DNA from 4 places in the Evansella cellulosilytica DSM 2522 genome. Region 1 is predicted to be linked to each of the others. Evidence: predicted binding sites of a transcription regulator. Region 1 holds the regulator's gene; each other region holds the start of a gene.
What was found. Region 1 encodes Rex, which represses fermentation and respiration genes when NADH is low (regulators of the CRP and FNR family bind a similar motif). Its sites were predicted from a motif close to TTGTGAAATATTTCACAA; they were not measured.
Positions count from the first base shown of each region.

Region 2: a site for Rex is predicted at 2,871-2,888, ahead of BCELL_RS21710 (hemerythrin domain-containing protein). Genes of this name have one in related genera too.
Region 3: a site for Rex is predicted at 2,200-2,217, ahead of BCELL_RS01400 (cytochrome ubiquinol oxidase subunit I). Genes of this name have one in related genera too.
Region 4: a site for Rex is predicted at 1,634-1,651, ahead of adhE (bifunctional acetaldehyde-CoA/alcohol dehydrogenase). Genes of this name have one in related genera too.

Region 1 covers NC_014829.1:391,718-397,479, forward strand. The annotation lists gene BCELL_RS01970 (ABC-F family ATP-binding cassette domain-containing protein) at 1-1,435, opposite strand, end outside; gene moaC (cyclic pyranopterin monophosphate synthase MoaC) at 1,579-2,058, shown strand; gene BCELL_RS01980 (redox-sensing transcriptional repressor Rex) at 2,151-2,786, shown strand; gene BCELL_RS01985 (MDR family MFS transporter) at 3,033-4,442, shown strand; gene BCELL_RS01990 (hypothetical protein) at 5,268-5,468, opposite strand; gene BCELL_RS01995 (YdiK family protein) at 5,761-5,762, opposite strand, start outside.
Region 2 covers NC_014829.1:3,137,570-3,143,331, reverse strand. The annotation lists gene BCELL_RS14630 (DEAD/DEAH box helicase) at 1-535, opposite strand, end outside; gene BCELL_RS14625 (hypothetical protein) at 528-1,451, opposite strand; gene BCELL_RS14620 (hypothetical protein) at 1,609-2,232, shown strand; gene BCELL_RS14615 (NifU N-terminal domain-containing protein) at 2,435-2,698, shown strand; gene BCELL_RS21710 (hemerythrin domain-containing protein) at 3,026-3,574, shown strand; gene BCELL_RS14605 (AzlC family ABC transporter permease) at 3,682-4,404, shown strand; gene BCELL_RS14600 (AzlD domain-containing protein) at 4,401-4,706, shown strand; gene BCELL_RS14595 (GNAT family N-acetyltransferase) at 5,238-5,693, opposite strand.
Region 3 covers NC_014829.1:277,171-282,932, forward strand. The annotation lists gene BCELL_RS01395 (cytochrome d ubiquinol oxidase subunit II) at 1-770, opposite strand, end outside; gene BCELL_RS01400 (cytochrome ubiquinol oxidase subunit I) at 790-2,145, opposite strand; gene BCELL_RS21925 (YpzG family protein) at 2,559-2,711, shown strand; gene BCELL_RS01405 (RNA polymerase sigma factor) at 3,032-3,568, shown strand; gene BCELL_RS01410 (arginase family protein) at 3,741-4,568, opposite strand; gene BCELL_RS01415 (DUF4064 domain-containing protein) at 4,718-5,158, opposite strand; gene BCELL_RS01420 (LolA family protein) at 5,302-5,762, opposite strand, start outside.
Region 4 covers NC_014829.1:2,163,740-2,169,501, forward strand. The annotation lists gene BCELL_RS09885 (aliphatic sulfonate ABC transporter substrate-binding protein) at 1-939, shown strand, start outside; gene adhE (bifunctional acetaldehyde-CoA/alcohol dehydrogenase) at 1,675-4,299, shown strand; gene BCELL_RS09895 (radical SAM protein) at 4,542-5,279, shown strand; gene BCELL_RS22530 (hypothetical protein) at 5,463-5,723, shown strand.

The DNA of each region.
Region 1 (5,762 bases):
TACTATCAATATCGAGGTGGTTTGTCGGCTCATCAAGTATTAGCAAGTTTGCGTTAAGCATCATAAGCTTCGCAAGTGCTAATCTTGCTTTTTCTCCACCGCTAAGATCATAAACAATCTTTAAGACGTCATCACCACTAAATAAAAAATTCCCTAAAACGGTACGAATATCTTTTTCTGGCGTTTGTGGATATTCGTCCCACAGTTCTTGAAGCACCGTCTTATTAGATGTTAATTCCGTTTGCTCCTGATCGTAATAGCCAATTTTAACGTTACTACCGTAATTGATCTGACCAGCTATCGGGGATAATTTTTTGGAAATCGCTTTAATCAACGTTGATTTTCCGATTCCGTTTGGTCCAATTAAAGCAACGCTTTCTCCGCGCGTTATCTTTAAATTAATGTTTTCAAATAGTGTGTTCCCATTAAAGCCTACAGACAGATTTTCAATGGATAGTACGTCGTTTCCGCTCTGCTTATTAATGTTAAACCGGAACTTTGCAGAATGGTCATCATCGATAGGCCGATCTAATGGCGTCATTTTTTCTAGCTGTTTTCTTCTACTTTGTGCTCTTTTAGTAGTGGAAGCTCGAGCAATATTACGTTGAACAAAGTCTTCAAGCCGTTTCATTTCTTCCTGCTGTTTTTCAAACCGCTTTAATTCTATTTCAAGGCGTTTCGCTTTTTCCTCTAAATAGTTACTATAGTTGCCAGGATACTTAGTCGTCTCGTTAAATGACAGCTCGTATACTTGATTAACAATACGGTCAAGAAAATAACGGTCATGTGATACTACGAGTATCGCGCCATCATAACTAGATAAATAATTTTCAAGCCATGTAAGAGTTTCTATATCTAAGTGGTTTGTCGGCTCATCTAAAATTAATAGATCAGGCTTTGATAGGAGGAGCTTTCCAAGAGCTAGTCGCGTTTTTTGGCCGCCACTTAAAGTGTTTACAGTCGTGTTATAGTCAAAGTGAGCAAAATTTAAGCCAGATAATATACCACGTATATCTGCTTCGTATTGATAGCCACCTGCATCTTTGAAATCTTGCTGTAATTGATCATAATCTGATAAAACTTTTTCATAGTCACTTTGATTCGGATTACTCATTTTTTCTTCTAGTTTTCTTAGCTGTTTCTCCATTTGTTTTAAATGAACAAATACAGTGTTCATCTCTTCCCAAATGGAACGATCGGTGTTTAACCCACTATCCTGTGCAAGGTAACCGATTGAAACGTTTTTAGGTATGATTAAATCTCCAGAGTCAAATGAGAGGTCACCAGCAATAATTTTTAGAAGTGTAGATTTACCGGCACCATTACGACCGACTAATGCTACACGTTCACGGCTTTGTACCTCAAGCTTTACATTTGATAAAATTCTCTCTGCTCCGAAGGATTTTGACAATTGTACACATTGTAATAAGATCATCTTTTTCATCCTCACTGTCTAAATCCATACATTTCACAAAATAAGTGTACATGAATAAACACATATGAAGCAACTTAAATGAAAGTGGTTGTGTAGTTTGTGAAGAAAAGTGTACAATAGTGTTAGTAAAGGGGGTAGAAGCCTTGAGTTCGTTCACGCATTTTAATGAACAAGGGAGAGCCAAAATGGTCGACATCTCCGATAAAGGAGAAACAGTGCGAACAGCTGTTGCAAAAGGAAGCATCCAAGTAAATAAAGAAATATACGATGGCATTCAACAAGGGACAATGAAAAAAGGAGATGTTTTAGCTGTTGCTCAAGTAGCAGGTATTATGGCTGCAAAAAACACATCACAATGGATACCTATGTGTCACCCTTTATCTTTGTCGGGAGTTAACATACATTTTGATTGGGAAACTAGTGAAAGTGAATACACGTTACATATCGAAGCAAGTGTAAAGACAAAAGGAAGCACAGGTGTTGAAATGGAAGCGCTAACAGCCGTGTCAGCAACGGCTTTAACGATTTACGACATGTGCAAAGCAGTTGACAAAGGAATGATAATAGGAGAAAATTACTTGCTTGAAAAAACAGGTGGGAAGAACGGCGACTTTAAAAGATAGCAATAATAAATACAAATATATATTAAATGAAATGGGACTTCAAAAGAGATCTATATTCTTTTGGAGCAACCATCATGCTAGGAGGGAATAGTGTGGATATTGAACAAGCCAAAATACCGCAAGCAACAGCAAAACGTCTACCGCTTTATTATCGATTTTTAGAGAGCCTGCAATCTTCTGGAAAACATCGTGTATCGTCCTCTGAGTTAAGTGAAGCAGTAAAGGTAGACTCAGCAACAATCAGACGTGATTTTTCCTATTTCGGTGCATTAGGGAAAAAGGGCTATGGGTATAATGTTAACTACTTATTGACTTTTTTTCGTAAGACGCTTGATCAAGATGAAGTGACAAAGGTCATTTTAGTAGGAGTAGGTAATTTAGGAACTGCACTATTAAACTATAATTTTTCCAAAAGTAACAACATGAGAATTGAAATGGCATTTGACGTAGACGAAAACAAAGTGGGACAAGAAATTGGAAACGTTAGCATTCATCATTTAAATAATATTGAAGAGCTGATTCAAGGTGAAATTGAAGTTGCTATTTTAACTGTTCCTGCTAATGCAGCACAGCCAATTGCAGACCAATTAGTAAAAGCAGGGATTAAAGGAATTTTAAACTTTACACCAGCAAGACTATCCGTTCCGGAAAACGTTCGTATTCATCATATTGATTTATCAGTAGAACTACAATCATTAGTTTACTTTTTAAAGCATTATCCAATGTAAATGAGAATATTACCCTTTTCTTCAGAAGAGTTCTACATACAAAGTACTTACAGGTGTGTTTAAAGGTTAGTAAGCCTTTAACACACCTTAATTTTATTTATTGGAGTTCTTGAGGCAGTAATGTTGCCCTCATACAAGGGGATGCTATTTTTCGTTAAATAGGCATGTAGGCAATCATCGGCTATCGTGGTATAGTAATAGTAATGTTTCGAGTTTCGAAAAAGTTTTAGCAAGCAGGTGATGTTGTTGAGCAAAGTACCACATAAATGGCTCGTAGTTATTACAGTTTTATTAGGGACTTTTACAATTATTTTAAATAACAGTATGTTAAATCCAGCAGTTCCCCATTTAATGAATGTGTTCGGTGGGGATGCCGTTGCGACTGGATGGGTTATTACGATTTTTATGGTTACAATGGGTATTACGATGCCAGTTACGGGATATTTAGGTGATAAGTTTGGGAAAAAGCAGCTATATATGGCTGGCTTGTTCATCTTTATTCTTGGATCCATTTTAGGAGCTTTTTCGTGGGATCTATCCTCTCTCATTTTATTCCGTGGTCTTCAAGGAATAGGTGGCGGATTAATGATGCCAACATCGATGGCGCTTATTTTTGAAGTTTTTCCGAGGAAAGAACGTGGACTTGCGACAGGGATTTATGGTATTGCTGCAATGATGGCGCCAACAATTGGACCGACACTAGGTGGATTTATTATCGAAATGGGATCGTGGCAATGGCTCTTCCTTTGTAACATTCCTACTGGATTATTAGGTCTTATCTTTTCATATTTGTATTTAAAACAAACGAAAAAGGTCAATGGACTTACGTTTGATTTGTCGGGATTCGTTGCTGTCACGCTCGGTGTAGGTGCGATTTTACTTGCATTAGGAAGAGTGTCGGAGATTGGACATTTAACAAACGTATTGAATATTGCTCTTATTGTTTTCGGACTATTATCGTTATTCCTTTTTATCCGCATAGAAAACAGAAAAGAACAGCCACTTCTCGATTTATCGATTTTTAAAGTACGTGCATACACGTATAGCGTTTGGATTGGAAGTATCAGTAGTATTAGCTTGTTTGCTGGTATTTTTCTCGTACCATTGTTAGTGCAAAATGTATATGGTTACGGTGCGATTATGACAGGATTGTCGTTATTGCCAGGAGCATTACTTTCCGGTATTTTTATGAGCATTGGTGGAAGGATGTTAGATAAAAAAGGCCCCGCACTTGTAGTAACGACAGGCCTTATTTTGACGACAATACCTACCTTTTTATATGGATTTTTAAGCTTAGAAACGGCATTATGGGTTATTTTCGTCCTAAATGGTGTAAGAGGAATAGGGATGGGATTAAGCACAATGCCATCTACAACAGCAGGTATGAATGCTATTCCAGAACAGCTAATTACGAGAGGGTCGGCAATGAATAATGTGCTTCGCCAAATGAGCTCTTCGTTAGGGATCGTTTTCATATCCGTATATTTCGAGGTTAGAAGAGGACAGCTTACTGCACTAAATGGGACATCACTTGAACAATCGAGCTTACAAGCAATTAATGAAGGGTTTATCATTATCGCTATACTTTCCTTAATATCTATACCAATTGGGATATTACTTGGGAAAGAACATAAAAAGCAGCAAAAGGACCACTGAAAAAGTACTTAAATTCAAAGGGTAGACTAATAAATATAAGGTTGTTTGAATATAGAAGTTGATGAGACCTGTGCAAACTCGCTTTCCGTGGGCGGCTGGTGAGCCTCCTCGACCTGCGGTCTGCGGGGTCTCACCCCTGCCTTCGATCCCACAGGAACGAGCGTTACTTCGTCGCCTTATGCTTCGAGTTGTCTCGACGGATACGCTCCAAAGCATATACTCGTAGAGGAAGAGACAGTAAACTCGCTTGCTCCGGTCTCATCAACTTTCCCTTTCCCTATAATGAGCTGTATTAATATTAATGCAACGAAACAGCAAGTTTTTCACTTTTTCAGTGCCTTCTATTTGTATTGCAATGGCTATGCTCGTCGCTCGCCTGATAGGATAAACCCATTCCTATCAGGCTTTTAAACGATTGCGACGGCTACGCACATTGCCTAAGGGCACTGAAAAAGTGAAAGAACGCCACTTTTTCAGTGCCTTCTATTTGTATTGCAATGGCTATGCTCGTCGCTCGCCTGATAGGATAAACCCACTCCTATCAGGCTTTTAAACGATTGCGACGGCTACGCACATTGCTTAAGGGCACTGAAAAAGTGAAGGAACGCCACTTTTTCAGTGCCCTTGCAAAAACAGGAGCGGTTATTGAAGAACGTAAAATAGCTTTATTATCATGACAAAACAAAGGAAGGTTGACTCAAAAGGGGTATCTTACCCAGTGAGTCAACCTCGTTTTAAGGAAAAATCTTATTGGTGCTTACAAACGTAAATTAAAAACATTATCATGAAACATCTTTAATAGCATAAACATACAATAAGACTGAGTTACGTCAATATCGTTTTACAGTTAGGACATAAAGATTTGTCATGCTCTTGCGGTATGCTAGTCTGACATGTTTTGCATATTTTGTTGTTTGCAGCTGATTCAGCTTTGAGAGTTTGACTCTTCTTTTTCTTGTAGAAAATGGAGTATACAAAAAGTAGGACGATGGCGATAACGAGTGTAACAGTAAACCACATTGGCATAGTCTCACCTCCTTTATAAAAAGTAGGTCTTATCTATCTATACTTCAAGCCAGTTCACTTTTAGAACTGAAAAAGGAAAACAATTAGGGGAATATGAATGTTTAATATATAAAGATGAAAACGTTTACAAATGAGTGTCGTTAAAATACAGAAAACCCAACATCGTATGTTCTTGATGTTGGGTTCATTGTGTGAGTGAAATGATATTTATAGAATATATACTTCTATTCTACATGATGATGTCGAAATTTGTACACCGTGGACACCAATTTTTTTGACGAATTAGCAACTTTT
Region 2 (5,762 bases), 1.9 Mb from region 1:
GTGATTCATAAAGTGAAGTAGAACACATCATGTATTGAATAAACGAATGGATAAACTGCTTCCAATCTTCCTCTTGCATTCTTTTAATTTTTAAACCAGTTTCCCCTCGTTCAACCATGTATGGAAATAGGGGGGGATTGCTTTGTGAGACACTTTTGTCAATAGACCAGTTTGCATCTCTCGTCGGTATTACTTTCCGGGTATTTGCTAATTCTTCGACATTCATCAGGTGCTCTATTAAGTAGGTGGAGCATTCGTCTAATAAGACATTTTGATTTTTATATAATTTAAATAGTGCACTAACTTTGTTTAAGGGAAACCATATCCCTGCATAGCTTGTTTTTTCATCGTTTTTTGTTACTGAAAAATCTTTTATACTATAAGCTAACCCATAAAATGAATCTGGGTCATTCGCAAATAATTTTTGCTTTAACATTAATGTATGATCATCTTTATTTTGTTTATTGTATAGCAACAAGCCTAGTGTAGGCTCATTTATTAAGAGCAAAGTTAATTCGTTATTAAGTTTAAACACGTGAAGTTAGCTCCTTTTGAAAGGATGTAAATCGTTCGTATTTATCTTGTAATAGAGAAATAAAGGTCTCGAAATACACTTCATTTTGTTGTTGACTATAGATTAAGCGAAGCTTTTCGATATACATAATTGCCTCATGATAATGCTTTCTAGTTCTCTTTTCGATTAGCCGCTCAATAAAATGGTGAACAAGCGAAAGGTAATATTCCTCCATTTTCTCTTCTAATAGCTGTAAAAAATCTTTTTCTTCAGGTGTTAGCATTAATGGATCTGAAGTGGCTCGAAACAGCTCTTCATAGCCATCGGAAAGGTGAGAATGAAAGTATAGTAAACGGAAATATACTCTTCTCACGTGAGGATGGTGCACTTGTTTGAACAATTTATTAGAAGCTAAATGAGCTAGTTTCTCCTGAGATTCATCATCCAATGTCGTGTAATACGTTTTATATTTAGGGAAATGTGGCCTTACAATCCAATCTTTAAGCCAATCTTCCATTGTTTGTGTAACACTATTTCTATCTTTGTAATGATGATGAACAGCTAAATTGTTTAAAGTATCATTGAGTAGTTCAAAAAAAGGTTCGTTTTTCATCGCACTTGCTTTTATTGTTGGTAGAATTTCATCAAGTAGCTGTTGAAGAAGCTCATCCATTTTTCTTTTACGTAACGAAAAGAGACCACTATCAATCATATTTAATCTCACTTGAAGATAGCTATATAGAATAATAACAATGTAGTGTTCATTTTCTAGATCGATTACTTTGATGTGTTCTTCACTTATATTTTTCAGCCATTTATAAAATAATGCAGTGCCTTGTTTTTGGTGAAAAATAATCTTTGCATAGTTCTCCCACTCTACATGTAATTGGTTGTATAAGTAATTACACAACTCATCCTTTGAATATTTACAAATCATTCAAATACTCCTCCAAAACGACTACTTTGTCACCATTGTACTAGTGGAATAGAAGAAGGACAATCTAAAAAAAATGATTGTATTATATAAAATATTTCTTCTTTTTTATTTACTAAAAACATACGATATCAATAAGAAAGAAGAAAGGAGCGTGGTCATGAAGGAGAGCTGTTTCCAGGCTGAGTTCCAGGATGTGTTTATTGAATTACCACGACCAGCTTTAAAATCCTTTATTCATAAATTGCTCCAGGCACAATTTCGAATTTCTTGGCGTCACGAAAATAAAGATGTTGAATTAGTGATTAAGTCAAAAGAAGGGGAAGTCACGATCCCTATAAAACGCCCAAATGAGCATTTAACGGTAATTCAATTACACGAATTAAGCATATGTATGGAAGACTTAGCCATCTTACTAGAAGAATTAATTACAGAAACGAAAGGAAGAGCGATAGTAAAAACGGCTAGTGGTGGTTGGATTTATGTGAGTTGCTTTGACAAAGGTAAAATCGTTTCTGTTATGAAAATAGGTGGAGGTGAGAAGGCTGAGATGGGGTCATACCGGACTATTAATAAAAACCGGAATCCAATGGAGGAAATAGACCCAGAAGTAAAAGAATATATGCTTACAGCCGAAATCGATTATTTACTTATGGAACTAGTAGAAGCTTTAGAAAATGAAGATGGAAATGAAGTGCAAACGATAAAAAAAGAATTACGCTATCTCTCTGAAGAAAGGGAGAAATTAAAACACTATGTTAAACGTACTGCATCGAGAAATTGAGTTTCAATGTTACAAGCTAGTATATTCGCCATCTCAATAGCTACCTTTTATAGGAAGCTAAGGGATGGCTTTTTTAATTTGGCTCTTATCGTTTAGATTGTTGTTATAGAAAATATATGATTTTCTTATAATAGGGTTGTCTTTGAAATCCGACTTCATGAAATGGTATGATGTTGTTATCGATAATAAGGAGGAATGACGAATGTCAATTGAAGTGAGAGCAGAACCAACACCGAATCCAAATGCAATGAAATTTACAGCAACTGAGGTTTTATTTGAAGGATCAGGGAGTGCTTCATTCAAAAAAGGTGACTCACCAGATCATGCATTAGCTAAAGCTTTGCTTGAAATTGATGGTGTAGATAACATTTTTGGATATCAAGACTTTGTAACTGTAAATAAGGAAGCAGATGTTGAGTGGGATGCACTTCTTCCAAAGATAGAAGAGGCTTTTAATAAAATTTAGGCTTAATTGTACATGAATGCGAGGGGGACTCAAAAGGGTAGTTTATACCTATTGAGTCCCCCTTCTCCTTTTAATGAAGCCACTGAAAAATATAGAGCAGCTTTTTTAAGCGCCTTCCTTTTACTAGCTTAGGGACATCCTCAATAATTCAGTTCCCCCCTTGAAAATTTCCTTCTCAAACATTTCCCATTATCACTTTGCGAACATTTTATGAACAACAGTTATTTATTATGTGAAAGTCTTGTGAAGTGTGCGTAAAATCACGCCTTATAACGTTTAAAAAGGATATTATAAAGTTAATATTAAATGTAAGGAAGGAGAATCTTAATGACAGAATTCCATGGTTGCCTTCATTCAGGAATTATAAAGCCAGAAGTATACTGTGAAGCAATACAACAGCTATTAGAAGAGCATACCGTATTAAGAAAGGAAATGACTAATTTTTATTATCTTGCTTCGCAATTGGCTTATGAGCCAAAACGGAAAGATAGACATGAGTTATTAAAAAACTTGGCTAATCAAATAGAGACATTCCATAAAAATATAGTCGCTCACTCAATAAAAGAGGGCAGCTATTTGTTTGATGTTGTCGCAAAATATATTGGTAGGGAAGACGGGCCAATAGAAGTGATGGAGAAGGAGCATCAAATAGTGAAGCGCCATCTTAATCAGTTTTTAAAAAAGTACCCTAATATTAACGGTAACATCCCCGAGGATATAAGAGAGCTAACTTCTCACATTGCTGCAGTATTCCACACGTTAACAGATCACATTTTGAAGGAAGAAGAAGTCCTTTTTCCACTGGCGGAAGAATTATTAAGTGATGCTGAAAAAAATATGTTAGAAGATAGATTTAAAGAAATAAAGGTATATTGAAGGACATAAGCTGAATGGGCTTATGTTTTTTTCTTGACAAAAGAATGACCTAAAGGAGTAGAATATAAGCAGACTTTTTTCAGATAAAAGAGAAGGGGCTGTACATATTGGAAAGTATCTCAACATTTAACTCAGAGGCCTCCACATGGAGAAAAGGCATGGTGGATGGGTTACCTATCGCGATTGGTTACATGCCAGTTGCCATTACATTTGGTTTACTCGCTAGCACTACGGGACTAACAGTATTAGACTCATTGTTCATGAGTATGATTGTTTTTGCAGGTGCATCACAATATATGGCACTAACGATGATTGCGTTAGGTTCAGGTGCTATTGAAATTATAATGGCGACATTTATTGTAAACTTTCGGCATTTATTGATGAGTGCTTCAATAAATGAAAAAGCAGAAAAATCTCCAAAACTCCTTCGCGCTATCTATGCGTTTGGACTTACTGATGAAGTGTTTGCTGTTGCTTCAACTAAGGAGACACCTGTAAAGTCAAATTATATATTGTGTATAGCATTTATGGCCTATTCTAGCTGGGTAAGCTTTACTGTCGTTGGTTACTATGCAGGTGAGATTTTACCATCGACGCTTCAAGAGAGTATGGCAATTGCCTTATACGCATTATTCATCGCATTACTAGTGCCATCAATAAAAACAGGTGGAAAAACCGTCATCATGTTAGCTATATTAGGTGCATTATTCCATGGTATTTTTCAATTTTGGCTATCAACAGGTTGGGCGATTATGTTTGGAACGATCGTGGCAGTCGTTGTATTCGAGCTAATTGAAATGTCGGTAAAGAAGGAGGTAGTCAAAGAGTGAGTACTCCTTTTTTCTGGATGATTGTTGGAATGGGCATAGTTACTTACATCCCAAGGTTACTTCCACTAATTATGTTACAAACCGAAAATTGGCCAAAGTGGTCAAAAAGAATGCTTTCAAGGGTTCCGTATGCGGTTTTAGGTGCCTTAATTTTCCCCGGAATATTAACAGTAAATGAAAATTTTTATTACGGTATTATCGGCGGTTTAATTGCCATTGCATTAGCTTACTTAAAAATGCCACTAATTATTGTCGTTGCTGGTGCAATTAGTTCATTAGCTTTTATTTCTTATATTTTTTAGGTTGGAAGCATTTTGTGATATTTAAAAGAGGTACTGGTTGACTAAAAAGGTAGAAACTTTGTCTTTTGGGTCAGCCCTTTAATCTATAACCAGAGTAGCCTTTTACAAAAGCTATGTTAAACTTTGTTGTTGATTTTCGCTTCAGGACGCTCGCTTGTCTCTTCCTCTTCCAGTTTCGCTTTGAAGATGCATCCGTCGAGACAGCTCGTAGCGTATTCAAGATGTTATGCTCGGTGCGGCGGGCATTGCACCCTGCGGGATCTTCAGCTCACAACCTGTCTCTTCCTCTTCATGCAACGCTCTGGAGTTGTATCCGTCGATACAACGCGAAGCTTAATCGTGATGTAATGCTCGCCGCTGGCGTCTCGCGCCTTTCATGAGAATGAACAATTGTCTTTAACAGAGCTTTTAAAAAAATCTGTAACGATTCTAACCTCCGCTTCGACGGGTGATAGTCTAATCCAGAACTGGCGGTTACCCTGGTGTTTCCCACTTCAAAGAGCTTGCAACAATAGTTAAATGACGGTTAGTTCAAATATGTCTGCCATATCGTTTTGAAACTATGTCATAAAACCCTAAGGCATTATACAGTTTTTTTGTTGCAATGTTATTGATGCCTGTTTCAAGCTCTATTCCTCTATAACCTTCTTGCTCAGCCCAATAAAGTACTTTAAGCAAAAGCTTTCGTGCTACTCCTTTACGGCGATGTTGTTTTACTACGTACAAATCATTTAACCAAATGTAAAAGCCTCCTTTTTCAAGGCTAATCCCTGAGTTTAAAAAAGCGTAACCAACAATTTCACCGTTTTCATTAGCAATAAATAGTTCTGCTCCTGAAGCGTTATCTAAAGCAAGTGTAACTGTATGTAATAATTTTTCTTCAGTAATAGGTGTACTTATTGCGGTCATTTGTTTCATCATTATTTTAGCAACAGCTAAAGGCAAACTCTTATCGTAATTTTGCTTACTTACTTTCAAAATTTCCATTCTGATTCCCCCGTTTACATATTTTTATAAACGTCGAGCCAAACTCTTGCTTGTACTAATAGTATGGGG
Region 3 (5,762 bases), 110 kb from region 1:
TTTTTACGTTTCCAAATCAAGTAAGTGGCAATTGCAAAATTAATAAAGGAAACGGCAAATACCCACCAAATGTCTAGCATATTTTGATAATGCTCTGGGTTTTGATTACCTAGTAGGAAGAATACAACAACTCCCATAATGATCGCTGGAAATGCCCAGACGAGTGCGTATTTACGCAATAATTCGAGTGCATCTAAGTCTTTTGCTCTTGATGCATAGTACGTTAAAAAGCTTGCTGATATAAATAGCACACTGACAATGGCTAAAATAACTACGCCCCAAGAGTAAAGGCTCGTAAACAACTCACCATATAGGAGCTGAACCTTTCCATCCTCGACACTAACATATCCACCTTCGGAAATCGTTAACACAGTAGATAAAGAAGCGGGAATTAAAAGGCCAGTCGCACCGTAAAGAAACGAGTAGAAATTGCTATCTTTAGCTCCGTAGGTTGCAAAGGCATAGTATGAACCTCTAATAGCTATTAGTATGATTGCTACACTTCCCGGAATCAAAAGTGCGGTTCCATAATAATAAGCAGTGCTTGGGAAAAAACCGACAATACCGATAAAGAAGAATACTAAAAATACGTTTGTCACTTCCCAAACAGGAGATAAATAACGCTGAATAATGTTGTGTGTAATATGGTTTTTCTTCGTAATTTTTGTATAGTAGCTAAAGAACCCAGCGCCGAAATCAATCGACGCTACGATTAAATAGCCATAAAGAAATGTCCAAAGGACCGTAATACCTATAATCTCGTAATCCATCGTCTCACTTCCTTTCTACTTATTTTGCTATGCGACTGCCTGTATGAGAGATTCCTCTTTTCTCAAGCTCACGTTCGACAGGATTTGTTTTAAACATACGACGTAACACTACTACACAAGTAACACCGAGTATCGCATAAAGAACGACGAATACATAAAGAAGTATATCGACGTGCTGTGAAGTCGTAGCACCTTCTGAAACGGTCATGACACCATTTAAGATCCAAGGCTGACGCCCAACCTCTGTAAAGAACCATCCAGCTTCGATAGCTATCATCGATAGTGGACCACCGGCAACAACTGCCCAAAGTAATGGTTTAGTAAAGGCATTCCATTTTTTCGTCCAATTAATGAATACGAATATAGCCGAAACAGCAGCTAAATAGATGCCAATAAACACCATTAAATCAAACGCATAATGAACCCAGAGAGGTGGTAAATATTCTTCGTCAAAGTCATTTAGTCCAACAACGACTGTATCTGGAGAACCACCGGCAAGAATACTCAAAGCGTATGGAATTTCTAGTGCATACTTCACTTCGTTATCTTCCGTGAGAATTCCACCTAATATTAGTGGTGCCTCAGCCTCTGTCTCAAAGTGCCACTCTGCAGCAGCAAGCTTTTCTGGTTGATATTCATGCAAGTATTTACCTGAAAGATCTCCAATTAAAGCAGTACCGATAGCGAAAACGAATGCTGAAACCATTGTTAAGTGTAACGCCTTTTTATGATAAACATGTGCATTACCTTTAATGATATGGTAGGCTGCAATCGCTCCTAAAATAAATGCAGAAGTTAAATAACATGTAATAATTACGTGTGCTATTTTAGTAGGAGTTGCAGGATTAAACATGGCAGCAAGTGGACTAACATCCGTTAAAACACCGTCAACGATGTTAAAGCCTTGAGGTACATTCATAAACGAATTGACACTTGTAATAAAGAATGCACTGGCTGTTGCACCAATGACAATCGGGATGACGAGTAAAAAATGCTTCCATTTACTTTTAAATCTGTCCCAAGTATATAAATAGATTCCAAGAAAGATAGCTTCAAAGAAAAATGCAAAGGTCTCCATGAACATTGGTAAACCGATAGTATGTCCAGCAGCTTGCATAAAACTAGGCCATAATAAAGTGAGCTGTAAACCGATAGCAGTACCAGTAACAACCCCAATTGCTACGGTAATAACAAAGCCTCTAGCCCATCTTCTTGCCATAAGAGTATAATGAGGATCATTTCGTCTAATTCCCATCCACTCTGCAATAGCAATCATAAGTGGAATACCAACACCGATCGTAGCAAAAATGACGTGAAAACCTAATGTTAATGCAGTTAAAATCCGACTATATATGACCGGATCGTATTCTATCATTGATGTCTCCTCCTTAAAAAAAGAAATAAATAAATGTAAATATCATTGCATACTTTGCGCATTATTTAACACTGTGTCTATAGTAATAATTATTGTGACATATGATTATAGGGGTTTTCACTCATTTTTTGTGATTGTGTGAGCAATGTTTGAACAAAAATGTCAAAAATATTGTTTGGGAATGGGGGATTTTCTTAATAATGTCATGTATATGAGTAAGGAGGATTCGAGAAATACTAATACTCAAGGTAAAAATGCTATAATTTATGCTTATTTTTATCCAATCCATAAATGACCATACAGGAAGATTTTGATTGTTTTTGAATGTGATAAGTTCGGGTTTAAATGGTTAAATTAAAAAAGATATTCTGTTGAATATCATGCAAGATATCCTACCGAAGAGGTGATAAGTAATGAGTTATAGAGATCAATTAGATCAAAATTCTCAGAAATTTCACCACAACTGGACACGATATAAACGCTCAAAATCGCAGGTGAACGGTCATACTGAAATGACTCAAACAAACATTATCCTGCGAAGTAACGCAAAGGCGCATCGTTGGTAAGGATGGATTGCAATTTTCATTGCTCGTTTAGTTAGAGCAATAAAGGAAGGGGTTGACTCAAAAGGTCGATTTTTTACCTTTTGAGTCAACCCTCTATTACTAATTATAAAGCTTTATTAATTTTTCATTATTTGAAATTTGTCGTGATACGATTATTATTAATCCTTCAAAAAAAGATAAAGGAAATATTTTCTAAATTACATTGACAAATATTGTAGGTTTTCATATGATAATAAGTGTACTATTTAGACTAGTACACATGGTACAAAAGTAATGGTACATTAGTGTATAAGACAACATGATAAGTGGAATGGTGGTGGATGAATTTGATATCAGCGGATAGAAATGTAGAAATTACGAAGTGGCATGAAGAGTACGGTGTTGCTATTTCAAAATATATATATAGGATGCTTCGTGACTACCACCAGGCTGAGGATTTAACACAGGAAACTTTTATAAAAGCTTTTAGATACTTTGAATCATTTGAAGAAAAGAGCAATCCAAAAACGTGGTTATATAGTATTGCTCATAATGTAACGATCGATTATTTAAGGAAAAGAAGACCATTACCTCAAATAGAAGATGAAATCATGAATACGATAGATACAAGACTCCTTCCTGAAGAAATTGTAGAGAGAAATGAGAGTGTGCATATATTGTACAATGCTCTAGAAAACATGAAGCCTTCTTATAGAGAAGTAATCGTTACGAGGCGAATAAATGAATGTAGCATAAAAGAGACGAGTGAAAAATTAACATGGTCAGAGGGGAAAGTGAAGTCTACTTTACATAGAGCGATGCCAGTTTTAATGAAGGAGCTACAAGAAAGTGGTTATTCTTATGAACAATCGGTATAGTAGATTCATAGGTTGCCAGTTATCCGTTACGAGGATAACTGGCTTTTTGCTTGAAAGATAAGAAAGTATAAATTTGGCGGTGGAAATGATGCCACGCGTAGTAGCGAGAAGAGGCACTCACTACTACTTTAAAGAGATGTGGCATCATTTCTTCACCACTTCTAAGAAAAGACTAAAAACGAGCTTTACTAAGCTCGTTTTTAGTCTTTTCTTGTATACGTTTTGAAAACTGATTAACTACCTTCAAAATTTGTTCATTAGCCTTTTCGTTAATAAACGTTGCCTGTTGAGCTTTTTGAGTATAAACCTGAGAAAAGTCTAAACGATATTCTCCGCATATATCAACTCCGATAATAGAAACAAGCCGATAAAGGGTATCAAGGACTTCGTTTAGTACTGATAAACGCATTATTCCGTGATCCCAATTTGTATATGCATCACTTTCGTCTAAAACATCCTTATCAATGCTTATATATGCTGCCTCAGTTTTAATAAGAGAAAAAAGAATTTTAGCAAGATCACTCGCGCAATTTATTTTTGGATGATGATTTGAGATCATGGTTACTTTATTTCTTATATGATTAGGAATGGACTTATCAAGATCAGCACGAGTACCTACAATGATCACGTGTTGAAGTGAAGGCAATGATTCAACAGCGTGTAGTAGCCATGAACCGCAAGATATGTAAGGAGTAATAGAAGATTTAATCGTGTCTGTATGATTGTCAAACAATATAAGTGTAAACGGCTGTTTAATTCTTTCGATTAATAAATAACTAATGTAATGATAGTTACCATTGCCTAAGAAAGTGATGCTGTTTTTGTGGTTTTGTATTAACTTATTGCGGATGCGTTCAAGCGTGTCTAAGTTACAGTAGCCTTGTGTACCATGTATTTTTGAAAAATCGAGCCATTGATAGTGAGGCTGCAGTAACGTTTTTTGCGATAAATAAGTATGATCAAAATCTAAAACAGTGACATTTGTAGAGGTTAACGACATTCGCTATCACCCTTTTCTTCATAAATTGTTTCTTCTTATGAAGCTATGTGAAAATGTATGATCTAGACTAAAAAAAATATTTATCTTTTAAAATGATAAAATCAGCTAAAAAAGAGAGCTAGCATTTGTGCTAACTCTCTTAGTTGATTTTAGTAGGATTCAATTGGTTCTTTAGGTTTACGAGCAAAGCACATTATTCCTGCGATGAGATAGAAAATTCCAGGGAAGATTCCAGCTCCTAAAGTAGCAATTGCAGCAACGACAGAAGTAATGATAAATAGTAACCCAGAAACTTTAGGCTTGTTGTTTCCTTTAAGTAATACCATTGCTACAATCCCTAAAACAATGGCAACTACTGAGAGGATAATAAGAAAAATACCGCTAGAAGAGAGGAATCCGCCGTCTAAGAAGCCTAATACAGCGTCAACTTCAGCTGCAGATAACTCGTCGTCAGCTTGAAGCTCTGCTGATAATTCCCCCATAAATTCATCTTGATTTTGTAGCCAGAGGAAGAAAAATCCTGCTACAGTAAAAAACGCATATCCGATAGCACCGATTACACCAAGTACAATTTCTCCAGTTCTTTTCATAATAACTACTAACTCCTTTACTAGTAAATTTGCAAAAGCTTGATCGTATTTACATTTGTAATAACTTCTACCATTTTATACAAATAATTAAAGCACATTCCATAATAAATTTCCTTACTTTTTTCAAAATAATAATTCAATTTTTAATCATTACTCAATTTCATTTCATTCACAAGTTGTATTATATCATCTAACTCTACATCAGGGTGAAGGATAGAGATAGAATATTGAATATTGTTTTCATCCCAAATGAGATACCTCAAGCTCTCTAAATATTCTGCTACGATACTACCACGTATCGTTACTTTTTCACCTCCTAAATATGCATCTTCATTATAAGTGGGTGCAACACTTAATGATAAATAAGGAATATCATTTTTCCAATAATAGAGAGTAACTTCCTCTTGTATTTCACCGGAAAGAGAATAACTTTCAATCGATAGGAGGCTTAAGTCCTCTTCATCGAATAAATAAAAAGGTGTTTGCACTATTTCCTCTGCATCTGAAATTGAGTCAATAATCTTGATACTTTCATTTAACGTATCATTCACTTCTGTAAATGTAATATGACTCGGTAAATCAATCGTAAAGGTATCATCATCGA
Region 4 (5,762 bases), 1.8 Mb from region 1:
AGTGGGGCATCAGGAGATAAAAATGGGGATGTTACAATTGGTTACTTTCCTAACTTAGATCATGCTGCTGGAATTATCGGAAAAGAAAAAGGTTATTTCGCAGAAGAAATTACAGATTACAATGTAGATTTTCAAAACTTTCCAAATGGGAATGATTTTATAGATGCATTGGACACTGGAGGAATTGATTTAGGATACGTAGGGCCAGGGCCTGCGATTAATTACTTTTTATCTGGAGGAGACGTAGTAGTTATTGGTGCTGCGGCAAACGGAGCAACATTAATTGTTTCTAGAGAAGATTCTGGTATTTATGATCTTGAAGACTTTGATGGAAAATCATTTTGTACACCGGGTAACGGTTGTACGCATAACGTACAATTAGAAATTATGCTTAATGAAATTGGACTTGTATCAAACCGACTTGGTGGGACTGTTGAGCACCAATCTCGTATTAATCCTGCAACGATGGTTGGAATGTTTGAACAAGGTGAGATTGATGCAGCTGCAGCACCAGAGCCATGGGGTACATTACTTGTAGAAGAACATAATGCAAATGTTGTAGTAGAATGGAATGAAGTGTTTTTAGGAGAAGAATTAGCAAGTGTTGTTATCGTTACTACGAGTGAATATTTAGAAAATAACCCTGAAGTAGTAGAACAGGCTCTAAGAGCGCATAAGCGAGCAGTGGATTATGCACACGAAAACACGGAAGATACTTTAAAGACAGTTAACGATTTAATTTTTGATTTAACACAAAGTCGTCTGCCTGAACATGTTTTAGAAAAAGCTTGGGACCGTATGGCTGTGACAACAGAAACTCATGGAGATGCACTACAAGCATGGGCTACCGCATCCTATGAATTACAGTTTATGGACGTAGATCCAAACCTTGATGGTTTTGTTGATACATCGATTTTAGATCGGATTGTAAGTGAATAAACTGATTTTTAAATTGTAGGGTCTAATGAAGTTTGATTTAAACGAAAGATGCGAGCCGCCTGAAGGAATAACATAAGCTTAGGATCCCACGCCAAGTGAGCATCCTGAAGCGATAAATCATCAACATAGATGAAATGTAATAGACATTTACTATTTTTCTATAACATCAATTATAAAAAAATCTTGCAGCCTCACATATGTGTGAGGCTGCTTTCATTTATATTTAAATTGTCTATTTATGAAATCGTGATTCTTTTCTATTGAATAAGTATTTCTTTAAAATCTATATTAAGTGAGAAGAAGTCAGTTATTTTATATTAACTAAAAAAATAGACAAAGGATGAAGCTTGGAATATAACTGTTCGTATATGTTATAGAACAAAAAGTGGCAATAATTGTCTTATTTTTGCAACATTTTAGACATTAATCTATATATCTATAGTGGAAATGTTGGTATATAATTACATTATAAATAAATATATTTATTAAATATAAACTTTAGAAAGGTTGTTAACAAAGCTGTCACAATGAAAACGGTATCAAAACGAAATGTGAAGAACTTCACAAATATGTCAAACATTATCACATAAAATGTAATATAATTGAGTTGTAAAGGGATAAAGGAAAATTATTACTCCATGAAACAACTCGCGTGAGTGGTAATGAAGTTATCCTAATATAGTTTAATGAATTTATGTGAAATGTTTCACAAATATTTAATTGGAGGTAATAATTATGGCTGTTGAAGAGAGAGAAGTTAAAAAAGTGAACGATGTTACAAAGATGATTAATGATTTAGTAGCCAATGCTAAAAGTGCGCATGAAGAATTTTTGCATTTTGATCAAGAAAAAGTAGATGTCATCGTAAAAGAGATGGCACTTGCTGGGTTAGATCAACATATGCCTTTAGCAAAAATGGCTGTTGAAGAGACAAAAAGAGGAGTATATGAAGACAAAATCATAAAAAATATATTTGCTACCGAATATATTCACAATGCAATTAAATATAACAAGACGGTTGGCATTATTTCTGAAAATGAACATGAAGAAATTATTGAAGTAGCTGAACCAGTTGGTGTAGTAGCTGGAGTTACTCCTGTTACAAATCCTACTTCTACAACAATGTTCAAAATACTCATTTCGATTAAAACAAGAAACCCAATTATATTTGCATTCCACCCTTCTGCACAGAAGTGTAGTGCTAAAGCTGCAGATGTATTGTACGAAGCTGCTGTTAAAGCTGGTGCACCGAAAAATTGTATTCAATATATTCACCTACCATCTATTGAAGCTACACAGCAATTAATGAACCATCCAGGTGTTGCAGTAGTATTAGCAACCGGTGGTGCAGGAATGGTTAAATCAGCATATAGTACAGGAAAACCAGCATTAGGAGTTGGACCTGGAAATGTCCCTTGTTATATTGAGAAAACTGCAACTGTGAAGCAAGCAATTAATGATCTTATTCTATCTAAAACTTTTGATAATGGAATGATTTGTGCCTCTGAACAAGCTGTGATCATTGATAGAGAAATTTATAATGAAGCAAAACAAGAGTTAATCAGTAATAAATGTCATTTCCTTACAAAAGATGAAATTAAAAAGCTTGAAGAATTAGTTTTCCCTGGTAGTAATGCTGCACCTGGCACATATTGTGCAATCAATGGTGATATTGTTGGTAAATCAGCCGCAACTATTGCAAAAATGGCTGGTTTTGAAGTGGCAGACGATACAAAAATATTAATAGCAGAACTTAAAGCTGTAGGAATGGAACACCCTCTTTCAAGAGAAAAACTTAGCCCAGTTTTAGCTTGCTATAAAGTCAATAGTACTGAGGAAGGTTTCAAGCGTGCTAACGAAATGCTAGAGTTAGGTGGATTAGGACATTCTGCTGTTATTCATACGAATGATGAAGAAATTATGAAGCAATATGGTATTAGAATGAGAGCTGGAAGAATTATAACAAATAGCCCATCATCACAAGGTGCAATCGGAGATATTTATAACGGTTATTTACCATCATTAACACTTGGGTGCGGCTCTTACGGAAGGAATTCAGTTTCACAAAATGTAGGAACACTTAATTTAGTAAACTATAAAAAGATAGGAAAGAGAAAAAATAATATGCAATGGTTTAAAATTCCACCAAAAGTGTATTTTGAGAAGAATTCAACACAGTATTTAGAAAAAATGCCTGACATCTCTAGAGTACTGATTATCACTGACCCTATTATGGTGAAAATGGGTTATGTCGATAAAATTGCTTATTACTTGAACAAACGTCAAGACAAAGTACAATATCAAGTTTTTTCTGATGTAGAGCCGGATCCATCTATCGAAACTGTTATGGCAGGGGCAGAGATGATGCACAAGTTCCAACCTGATGCCATTATTGCTCTTGGTGGAGGATCACCAATGGATGCAGCAAAAGGTATGTGGTTGTTCTATGAATATCCAGAAGTAGAGTTCCATGGTTTAAAACAAAAATTCCTTGATATTCGTAAGCGTGTATTTAAGTACCCTAAACTTGGAAGAAAAGCACAATTTATTGCCATACCAACAACATCAGGTACAGGTTCAGAAGTAACCTCATTCTCTGTAATTACAGATAAATCTTCAGGGACAAAATATCCGTTAGCTGACTATGAATTAACACCTGATGTCGCGATTATTGACCCAACGTATGTGAAATCAGTTCCGAAAGTAGTTACAGCTGACACTGGAATGGACGTATTAACTCATGCATTAGAAGCTTATGTATCTGTCATGGCAAACGATTATACTGATGGCTTAGCAATTAAAGCAATTCAATTAATCTTTGAATATTTACCACAAGCATATGATAATGGAAACAATGAGTTAGCGAGAGAAAAAGTTCATAATGCATCTACAATAGCAGGAATGGCTTTTGCAAATGCATTCTTAGGAATTAATCATAGTTTAGCGCATAAATTAGGGGCTGAGTTCCATATCGCCCATGGCCGCTCTAATACGATATTAATGCCACATGTTATTCGTTACAATGCAACGAAGCCAACGAAATTTACTGCATTCCCAAAATATTCTCACTTTAAAGCAGATGAGAGGTATGCGGAGATTGCGAGAATCTTAGGCTTACCAGCTAAAACGACAGAAGAGGGTGTTGAGAGCCTAATTGATGCAGTTATAAAATTAGCAAAACGACTTGAAATTCCAATGAGCGTAGAGGCTTGCGGTGTTTCAAAAGAAGAATTCGAAGCTAAAGTTGATTATTTAGCAGATCGTGCTTTTGAAGATCAATGTACTACTGCAAATCCGAAGCTACCACTTGTAACTGAATTGGCAGAAATTTATCGTAAAGCATATAAAGGGATTAAATAGTAATGAAGAGGTTGACTCAAAGGTTGATTTTCACCTTTTGGGTCAACCTTTAAGCAATGCTTGGAGCCACCGCAGTAACTATAGAGGACGCGGTGAGTGTCCATTGTCAGTATTTTTTATAGATTATGGACACCATCTTATTAAAGATTAGCAAATACACTACAATAGTTCTTAATGGTAAAAAATGCTAAGATTTATTGGGATTCCTCTGAAACATAATAACGCTCGAAGGTTGTGGTCATATGAAAGGTTATGTTCATAAGTTTAAGCTAAACTTATATGAATATGGGCCTGGAATTTGCTTTACGATTTCTTTACAAGGGTGTCCATTGATGTGTCAATTTTGCAATAATCCTGATACATGGCATAAAAGGTCTGGTTTGTATATAGGATCAAAATTGATGATCAACGAAATAATAAATTATACTCCATATATGAGAACGATTAAAAACAGTGGTGTTGTCATAAGTGGTGGTGAACCTCTCATGCAGCCTGAATTTACATACGCTTTGTTAAAGCAATGCAAAAAATTAGGGTTAAAAACGACACTTATTACTTCAGGTTCGTTAATTCCAAATAATATAAATGAGATCATTGATGTAACGGATTTAGTGATCTTGAATATTAAGCATATGAATGAACAAGAGCACATACTACTAACTGGACACTCCAATAGAAATACAATCAAGCTAGCAAAATACTTACATTCTGAGTCTAAGGAAATGTGGTTAAGGCATATATTACTACCAAGTGTTACGAACAATGTAGCGCATTATAAAGAACTCGGTTGTTTATTAGCTTCTTTACCGAATGTTACTAAATTTGAACTGTTACCATATAAAAAAGATGGGGAATTAAAATGGGAAGCAATGGGGTTGATAAACCCTTTTAAGTCAATGGAAGCGCCTTCGACTGGAGAATTACAGTATGCTGAACATGTTATCTTCTCAGCAAAAAATCATAAGGAAAGTTTATTGTAAATAATATAGTGGTGGTGTTTCAATAGGATTTACCCTATGAACACCATTTTTTATTTTGAATCAGCGAAACGTTTCATATTAGTTTTGATGAACTTTTATAAGCTTTCAGACATAATCATATAGAGTATTAAAGTTCACAGTATTCATTATAGTAAAATAGTTCTCTCAAAGGGGGGCGTGAAAGTGAGCTTTTATTATTTCTTATGTGCATTTTTTATTTTAATACAAATTCATAGTGCAATGTTCATCCACATGTTTTGGCAACGTTACAATTGGTTAAAATATACATTTTCACTACTCATTTTATCGGTTGGTATCATCGTCCTCATTTTTCAAATGATAACTGGTTGGCATAGTAGTTTTATTATAAGCAGTGGAGTAATTATGATTATTACAACCTTAATAACAATACCGGTCATAACCCTATTATGTAATCACTCATAAGCGAATGGGGGGATTACTATCTCCCTCATTCGCTAATGT